One region of the Enterobacter sp. H2G27 genome, then DNA from elsewhere that is predicted to be linked to it. Evidence: predicted binding sites of a transcription regulator. Region 1 holds the regulator's gene; each other region holds the start of a gene.
What was found. Region 1 encodes LexA, which represses DNA repair genes until DNA is damaged. Its sites were predicted from a motif close to TNCTGTATGTACATACAGNA; they were not measured.
Positions count from the first base shown of each region.

Region 2: a site for LexA is predicted at 1,103-1,122, ahead of metR (HTH-type transcriptional regulator MetR). Genes of this name have one in related genera too.
Region 3: a site for LexA is predicted at 1,468-1,487, ahead of umuD (translesion error-prone DNA polymerase V autoproteolytic subunit). Genes of this name have one in related genera too.
Region 4: a site for LexA is predicted at 1,298-1,317, ahead of sulA (SOS-induced cell division inhibitor SulA). Genes of this name have one in related genera too.

Region 1 is NZ_JBSVSI010000001.1:77,015-79,217, reverse strand. It holds gene dinF (MATE family efflux transporter DinF) at 1-1,080, opposite strand, end outside; gene lexA (transcriptional repressor LexA) at 1,143-1,751, opposite strand; gene ACW9E7_RS00335 (diacylglycerol kinase) at 1,860-2,203, opposite strand, start outside.
Region 2 is NZ_JBSVSI010000001.1:4,082,836-4,085,038, forward strand. It holds gene metE (5-methyltetrahydropteroyltriglutamate--homocysteine S-methyltransferase) at 1-1,038, opposite strand, end outside; gene metR (HTH-type transcriptional regulator MetR) at 1,154-2,107, shown strand; gene ACW9E7_RS19465 (carboxylate/amino acid/amine transporter) at 1,995-2,203, opposite strand, start outside.
Region 3 is NZ_JBSVSI010000002.1:99,690-101,892, forward strand. It holds gene ACW9E7_RS22165 (Y-family DNA polymerase) at 1-1,014, opposite strand, end outside; gene umuD (translesion error-prone DNA polymerase V autoproteolytic subunit) at 1,014-1,445, opposite strand; gene parM (plasmid segregation protein ParM domain-containing protein) at 1,677-2,203, shown strand, end outside.
Region 4 is NZ_JBSVSI010000001.1:1,333,168-1,335,370, forward strand. It holds gene ompA (porin OmpA) at 1-413, opposite strand, end outside; gene sulA (SOS-induced cell division inhibitor SulA) at 768-1,277, opposite strand; gene ACW9E7_RS06185 (TfoX/Sxy family DNA transformation protein) at 1,495-2,121, shown strand; gene yccS (YccS family putative transporter) at 2,078-2,203, opposite strand, start outside.

The DNA.
Region 1 (2,203 bases):
TAAGATGACTTGCCAGAGGAGATAGTGACTCGCCAGCTCGCGCAGAGCAGGGATAGACGTCAGCAATGCAACGATCTGCTCACCAAAGCAGGCGTACACCAGACCAAAGGCCAGCGCCACCAGTCCCGACTGACGGCAGGCTGCCCGCCAGACATCCCGAAGCTGCCCGCTTTTTCGCGCACCGTATGCTTGCCCGGAATGCGCTTCAACCGCGTAGGCAAAACCGTCCAGCGCATAGGCGGTAAAGGTCAGAAGCGTCATCAATATCGCGTTGACCGCCACGATTTCTGGCCCCAGTCGAGCCCCGAAAACCGTCAGCGCGCCGAAGCAGAGCTGAAGAAGCAGCGAGCGCAGCATGATGTCACGGTTGAGGGCCAGCAGCTTACGGATATTGCCGCGCCATGCGGTTTTGAGCAGCGCCAGAGAGATCCCGCGCATCGACAGCACGCGCCAGACCATCCACAAGCCAATGATAAAGGTTCCGTATTCGGCAATCGCCGTCGCCAGCGCCGCGCCCCGCACGTTCATATGCAGGCCCATCACCAGCCAGATATCCAGCACAATGTTGAGAAGGTTGCCCACCACCAGCAAAATCACTGGCGCCCGGGCATACTGAACGCCCAGTAACCACCCCAGCAGAACCAGGTTAGCCAGCGACGCTGGCGCGCTGAGCCAGCGGATTTCAAGGAAACGTCGCGCCTGATCCAGTACCGCCTCGCTGCCGCCAACGATATGAAGCGCAAGATCGATCAGGGGTGTCCGCAATACAACGATTAATGCACCCGCGCCAAGCGCGAGTATCAGCGGCTGCACCAGCGCACGCGCCAGACGCAGCGGATCTTTCGCACCATAAGCCTGTGCGGTAAGACCGGTGGTGCTCATGCGTAAAAAGAGCAACAGCATAAACAGGAAGCTGGTTGCCGTCGCGCCAATCGCCACGCCGCCAAGATAAACCGGTGAATCAAGATGGCCTATAACGGCAGTATCAACCAGTCCCAGTAAAGGCACGGTAATATTGGAGAAAATCATCGGCAGGGCAAGACGCCACAATGCCTTATCTGATGCCGTCAGTAGTGACATGCGAAATACCGGGAAAGGTAGATGAACAGGCTACAGCGGAAGCGTAGCCTGTCAGGAAGAGATTACAGCCATTCACCGTTACGAATCACGCCTACTGCCAGACCTTCGATAGAGAAGTTCTGTTCGCGGAGATCGACCACAATTGGGGTGAACTCGTTGTTTTCAGGCAGCAACTGAACGGTGTTACCCTGTTTTTTCAGACGTTTGACGGTGACTTCATCGTCAATGCGCGCGACAACCACCTGGCCGTTACGCACATCCTGCGTTTTATGTACCGCAAGCAGATCGCCGTCAAGAATACCGATGTCTTTCATCGACATGCCGCTAACGCGCAGCAGAAAATCAGCGCTCGGCTTGAACATGGCTGGATCGACCTGGTAATGACCTTCAATATGCTGCTGTGCCAGTAAAGGCTCACCGGCAGCAACACGACCTACCAGCGGAATGCCCGTCTCTTCTTCTACCAGCAGTCGGATACCGCGTGACGCGCCTGATACAATCTCAATCACGCCTTTACGCGCCAGCGCTTTCAGGTGTTCTTCGGCAGCATTCGGAGAACGGAAACCCAGACGCTGCGCGATTTCCGCACGCGTAGGTGGCATACCCGTCTGGCCGATATGATCCCGGATGAGATCAAACACCTCTTGCTGCCTGGTCGTTAACGCTTTCATTCCGCCCCCTGGGTGTATATACAGTTATGCTGTGAGTATATACAGTCAAAGGCGATTTTGGAACCAAAAACTGCACAAAAAACCAGGGACTTAATTATTCCTCGAGGCTCATCGGAAATGTGACCAAAGCAGCGTGACCCAGGTGATAACGGCAGTGATAATCGCCAGTAATACGGCAGCAGATCCCATGTCTTTTGCGCGGCCAGAAAGCTCATGGAAATCGGAACCGATGCGATCCACAACGGCCTCAATAGCGCTATTAAGAATTTCCACTATCATCACCAGAAGTACGGAACCGATAAGAAGTACGCGGGTAATAGCATCAACATCAAGGAAACAGGCGACGATCACCGCGATGATAGCGGCGACGCCCTCCTGGCGAAACGCGGCCTCGTTGGCCCATGCGGCACGGAAACCTTTCCATGAATAGCCGGCGGCTTTGATGATACGTG
Region 2 (2,203 bases), 4.0 Mb from region 1:
AAACCAGCTCTTTACTTCAGGGTCGAGACGGGTTTCCACGCTCAGGTCGATCGGGCTGTGCAGCAGCGAGCAGGACGAGGCCACCCACAGCTCACGTTTACCGACGATGTCTTTGATTTGTGCGTATTTCTCGGTCAGATCGGCGCGCCAGACGTTACGGCCATTCACCAGACCGGCGGAGAGCAGCCAGTCCGCTGGCAAACGCTTGTGCAGCTCCGTCACATCATCTTTACCGTGTACAAGGTCTACGTGCAGGCCCTGCACCGGCAGCGCGGTAATCGTGTTCAGGTTCGGCGTCACGCCTTCGAAATAGGTTGTCAGTAGCATCTTCACCTCCCCGGTGAGCGCGTCATACGCTGGTTTGAAGGCATCGAGCCATTCCTGAGGCAACTCGAGCACCAGCGCCGGTTCGTCGATTTGCACCCACTGAATACCGCGTTTGCCCAGCTCAATCAGCACCTGTTTGTAGACCGGCAGAATGTCCTTCAGCAGGCTCAGACGATCGAACTGCTCGCCTTTGACTTTCCCCAGCCACAAATAGGTCACTGGCCCCAGCAGCACGGGTTTAACCTGGTGGCCCAGCGCCAGCGCTTCGTCCACTTCATCCAGAAGCTGCGTCCAGGTCAGTCTGAACTGCTGGCCTTTGGCGAACTCCGGCACCATATAGTGATAGTTAGTGTTAAACCACTTGGTCATCTCCGCCGCTGCCGCTGGCTCACCCGTTGGCGCACGGCCACGGCCGATGCGGAACAGGGTATCGATATCTACCGATCCATCTTTGTTCTGATGACGAGCCGGCACGTTGCCAAGCAGCAGGCTGGTCGTCAGAACATGGTCGTACCAGGCGAAATCGCCCACCGGCAGCAGGTCAATGCCCGCCTGCTTCTGCTGATCCCAGTGGCGGGCGCGCAGCTCGCGTCCCACCGCCAGCAGCTCTTCACGCGTGGCGTTACCCGCCCAGTAGCTTTCTTGCGCTTTTTTCAGCTCGCGACGCAGGCCAACGCGAGGGAAACCGAGAGTGTGATTGCGGATTGTCATGGTGTACCCCTTGTGAAATTCGTTATTTAGACGTCCAGATGTTTACACTTCTATAATTGGCAGGTACTGTATATTCCTCAAGCGCAAAATGTTCATGGCGAAGTGAAGGACTTTCATGATCGAGATTAAACACCTGAAAACGCTACAAGCGTTGCGGAACTGCGGTTCGCTCGCGGCTGCTGCGGCCACGCTGCACCAGACACAGTCCGCCCTTTCTCACCAGTTCAGCGATCTGGAACAACGCCTCGGCTTCCGTCTTTTTGTGCGTAAAAGCCAGCCGCTACGCTTTACGCCGCAGGGTGAAATTCTCCTTCAGCTGGCGAATCAGGTTCTGCCACAGATCGCGAGCGCGCTGCAGGCGTGTAACGAACCGCAGCAGACCAAACTGCGTATCGCTATTGAGTGCCACAGCTGTATTCAGTGGCTGACCCCCGCGCTTGAGAACTTCCGCCAGAAGTGGCCGCAGGTGGAGATGGACTTTAAATCCGGCGTGACGTTCGACCCGCAGCCGTCGCTGCAGCAGGGCGAGCTGGATCTGGTCATGACCTCTGACATTCTGCCGCGCAGCGGCCTGCACTATTCGCCGATGTTTGATTATGAGGTGCGCCTGGTGCTGGCGCCGGACCATCCGCTGGCGGCCAAAACGCGCATCACGCCGGAAGACCTGGCGACGGAAACGCTGCTGATTTACCCGGTTCAGCGTAGTCGTCTGGATATCTGGCGTCACTTCCTGCAGCCCGCGGGCATTAGCCCGCAGCTAAAAAGCGTGGATAACACCCTGCTGCTGATTCAGATGGTGGCGGCCAGAATGGGTATCGCGGCGCTGCCGCACTGGGTGGTGGAGAGCTTTGAACGCCAGGGTCTGGTGGTGACCAAAACCCTGGGAGAAGGACTGTGGAGCCGGCTGTACGCTGCCGTGCGCGATGGCGAGCAGCGTCAGCCGATTACGGAGGCGTTTATTCGCTCAGCGCGGAACCACGCGTGCGATCATCTTCCGTTTGTGCGGAGCGCGGAGCGACCCATCGGCGATGGACCCACAGCGAAGCCAGGATCACCGCTCCCCCAATAAGGAAGCTCGGCCAGTGCGGCTGTTGCTGCCAGATAGCGAGGTTGACCAGCAGCCCTGCCGGGACATGCACGTTGTTCATGATCCCCAGCGTACCGG
Region 3 (2,203 bases), on a different contig from region 1:
GTGCCCGTCCTTCCAGATTCGCCCCAAAGCCGTTGTGGCGGCCGCAATGATGTCCCGGGTGTCCTGAGTGGGGGTAAGCAGTTTCTCCGTGGCCACGTTCCCGTAGTAAGGCTCTTTAACGGCGAACGGAGACGTTTTGATGAATACGGAAATATGCCGGCAGTACTGGTGCTCTTTACGCAGCTTTTCAGAGGCCCGCTCTGCGTACTGACAGACAGCCTGGCGGAGCGAATCGTATTCAGTGACCTTCTCACCAAAGCTGCGGCTGCAGACTATCTGCTGCTTTGTTGGCGGTGCTTCCTCAAGCGACATGCAGCTTTCCCCGTTCAGTTCCCGCACCGTTCGCTCGAGAACCACGGTGAAATTTTTGCGGATAAAGGCCGGGTTCGTCAGGGCCAGATCGAGCGCGGTTTTGATGCCGAGAACATTGAGCTTGCGTGCAATACGGTTTGCCACGCCCCAGATCTCTTCGACCGGCTGCAGTGAAAGCAGTTTCCGCGTTCGCTGAGGATTACCCCGGGTCAGGGCGAGCACACCACGAAACTGTTTCCACTCCTTTGAGGCCCACTGTGCTGATTTTGCCAGCGTTTTCGTCGGACCGATGCCCACGCCGATGGTCAGACGGGTACAGTCATACACGTGCTGGCGCAGCTGCCGGCCGAAGTCCTCCAGGTCCATGCAATGCTCCACTCCAGCCAGGTCAACAAAGAGCTCGTCAATTGAGTAAAATTCTACTCTGGGCGCCAGCTCCTCCAGGCAGCTCATCACGCGCGCCGACATCGAGGCATAAAGTTCATAGTTGCTTGAGAACGCGTATATTTTTTCCGGGTACCTTTCGTTTTTCATCTGAAACCACGGCGTGCCCATTATGATCCAGGGCTTTGCCTCGGCACTTCTTGCGATTACGCAGCCATCGTTGTTACTGAGCACTACTACCGGTTTTCCTTTCAAATCCGGGCGGAAAACACGTTCACAGCTCGCATAAAAGCTGTTCACATCGGCCAGGGCAAACATCAGTACATCTCCCTCGGGCGGTGGATGATGTGCGTGACGACGCCAAAGATATCCAGATCGTCCGGGTCGGGATAAATCGGCGACCACGAGGCGTTCATGGGCTGCAGCGTCAGTCGTGGCGTCAGCAGAAGCCGTTTAACCGTAAACTCCCCTTGTACGCTGGCCACAACGATATCACCGTGCTGAGGCTTCTCTGCACTGTCCACAACCAGCAGATCGCCGTTGTAAAGGCTGCCGTCGGACATACTGTCACCGCTGGCACGCAGGTAGTAAGTCGCGCTCGGATGACGTATGCAGTAATCATGGAGATCCAGGTCGGACTCGACATAGTCAGCTGCAGGGCTGGGAAAACCGCAGCTGGCCAGGTCTGCAAACAACGGATGGGCCTGTGGCGGGAGTTCTTTCCCGGTGCTGAAAAGCTGCAGTTTCATCTTTCCTCCTTACGGCTAAATATACTGGTTATACATACAGTATATTTAACAGCGTGAGGATAATCCAGATCACCTGCTCAATGTGCTGTGTAAGTAACCTAAGCTACTCAAAATGTTCTTAAATATCATTTTGATTATTTTATATTGCTCATAATGAGAAATAAGGCTTTTGTTTTTCCATTTTGCTCTTATAATGTGTATCAAATTGAGTTTAATTGACGGAGCATAATGATGAATATTTACTGCGATGATGGTTCAACTAATGTTAAGCTGGCATGGTTTGAAGGAAACGAGCTGCAGTCCCGGGTTTCTGCTAACTCCTTCCGGCATGGCTGGAAAGTGGCGGAGTTCAGTGCTGCAACGTTCAACTATCAGGTGGGCACGCTGAAATACACCTGGGACAGCGTCAGCCGGGATGCCATCCCGACAACAAACGTGGAGTATCAGTACGGTGATCTCAACCTGCTGGCCGTGCATCATGCGCTGCTGAACAGCGGGCTTGAGCCGCAGCCGGTGAGCCTGACCGTGACGCTGCCCCTGAGCGAGTATTATGACGGGGACTGCCAGCGGAACGAGGAGAACATCCGACGTAAACGGGAAAACCTGATGCGTGAGCTGGTTCTGAATAAGGGCAGGGCATTTACCGTAACGGACGTGAAGGTGATGCCGGAATCACTGCCGGCGGCGTTCTCCCGTCTCGCGGAGCTGAAGCCCGGACCCGCAGAGACCACCCTGATTATCGATCTCGGCGGAACCAC
Region 4 (2,203 bases), 1.3 Mb from region 1:
TCGCCAGAAATGTTGTTGCTGGAGTCAGCACGCCATACCATGCCGCCCAGACGGGTGTACACGTCCAGATCGTCAGTGATTGGGTAGCCCAGTTTAGCGGTCAGTTGAACGCCCTGTGCTTTGAAAGCGCCGTTGATGGTGTCGCCTTTGTATGGCATACGACCTAACCAGTCGTAACCCATTTCAAAACCAACATACGGGTTAACCTGATAGCCACCGAACGCACCTGCACCAAGCTGGCTCTCGTGAGTTGGGCCATCATTGTTCAGGCTGCTGTTGTACCAGCCAGTGTCGTGGAACTGAGACCAGCCCAGTTTACCACCTGCATACCAGGTATTATCTTTCGGAGCGGCCTGCGCTACGGTAGCGAAGCCAGCCAGTGCCACTGCAATCGCGATAGCTGTCTTTTTCATTTTTTGCGCCTCGTTATCATCCAAAATTCGCCATGAAAGTCTCAAGAGAGAATCACGGTTAAATCCTTCACCGGGGGGCGTGGTCAAATATAAATCTACCGATATCTTCGGCTTAGGCCGAGCACCCCTGGCGATGTAAAGTCTACAACGTAGCTGAAAACTTACAAGTGTGAAGTCCGTCAGGCATATGAAAAAAAAAGTTCCGTATACCGATTATTTAACATTTTTCGAACGAATTTTGTGCAATAAAATTAAGGAGAACCGCACCAGACAAGCCTTGCCGCAATTTTTAGGTCGGGAACTTAAATCCCATCTTGCGGTCAAAAAAAATTCCAGGAAAAATCTTAATTTCACTCAATGATACAAATTTGAGTGAATTTTTAGCCCAGAAAGTTGTCCTCTGCGGTAAGAATCCGATCGAACCGGACGCATAATGAACCCGATCGCATTCCCTTCTTCAGCGGCTTCAGTCAGACGGAAATGTTCTTCTTCAGTCAATTCTTCCGGTAACCATCCAATCACCACGCTGTAATTCCCTGTGCGTAACGCGCGGATCATCGACTCAACGGTATCGCAAGGCGAGAGTTGATTAATTTGCATGACTTTCGTCAGCGGCAGGCCGGCGGACTGAACCCACTCACGGCTCAGCTTTTGCTGAGGCGTGAGCCAAAGCTGCCAGCGCGATTGCTGACCGAGCTGTTGTAATAACGGCAGTAACAGAAGTTGCGTTAACAAGGGCTGGTCTTCACGATAAACCACTTCACTGATAAGCCCCGTGGAAACACGCTCGATGGAATTCTGCGAGACATTGCCTGCAGCAGAAGAGAGAGAGGTAGCGCGATTTGCATAGCCTGAAGTGTGCATATTCATTCCAGCCCTGTAGTTACTGTATGGATATACAGTAACCCCTGTATACCCAAAGATCAACCTCATTTTCGGAAAGCGACTCGCAAAATTCATTCAATCTTGATGCTCCTCGAAAAATCATCTTGCTCAACGACGTTAAGTTGCCTATTTTCCTGCTAACGGATCCGCTAGTAAGAAATTTAGTTGTTACTTTATGATTTTGAAGGGAAATATCATGAAAAAGATATCTTATGAACGGATTTATAAATCTCAGGAATACCTCTCCCCGTTGGGCGAGATTCATCACCGCGCGTTGTTTGGCGGCTATACCCTTGCGGTGGATGATGCTGTTTTTGCCATGGTCTCAGATGGCGAGCTTTACCTTCGCGCCTGTGAGGAGAGTGCCAAATACTGTGTAAAAAATGCCTCCTCTTTTTTGACGTTGATGAAGCGAGGCCGTCCGGTGCTGCTCAACTATTATCGTGTTGATGACGGATTATGGCAGGACAGGGAGCGGTTACTTCAGCTCTCCTCGTTTGCGCTCAGTGCGGCAAGAAAAGAGCGTTATCAGCGCCATCAACGAAACCGACTAAAGGATCTGCCTAACCTGACCTTTCAGCTTGAAGTCTTGCTCTTTGAAGCTGGCATCACCAATGAGGAAATGTTGCGGGAGCTTGGTGCCAGGGCGTGCTGGCTAAAGATGCGGGCAAAAAATAAAGCGCTGAGTATTAAAGTACTCTTCGCGCTGGAAGGGGCTATCGAGGGGCTGCATGAAGCGGCACTCCCGGCAGACATTCGCCGGGAGCTCACGGAGTGGTTTAATGCGTTGACTGAGCCACAGGAGAATCACTCCTCCAGGTAGCAATGTGCTGTTGCAGCCGGCAAATTTCAGGCAGCAGAGCGATAAGCAGGCCTATCTGCTGAAGCACCAGAGGTGCTTTACT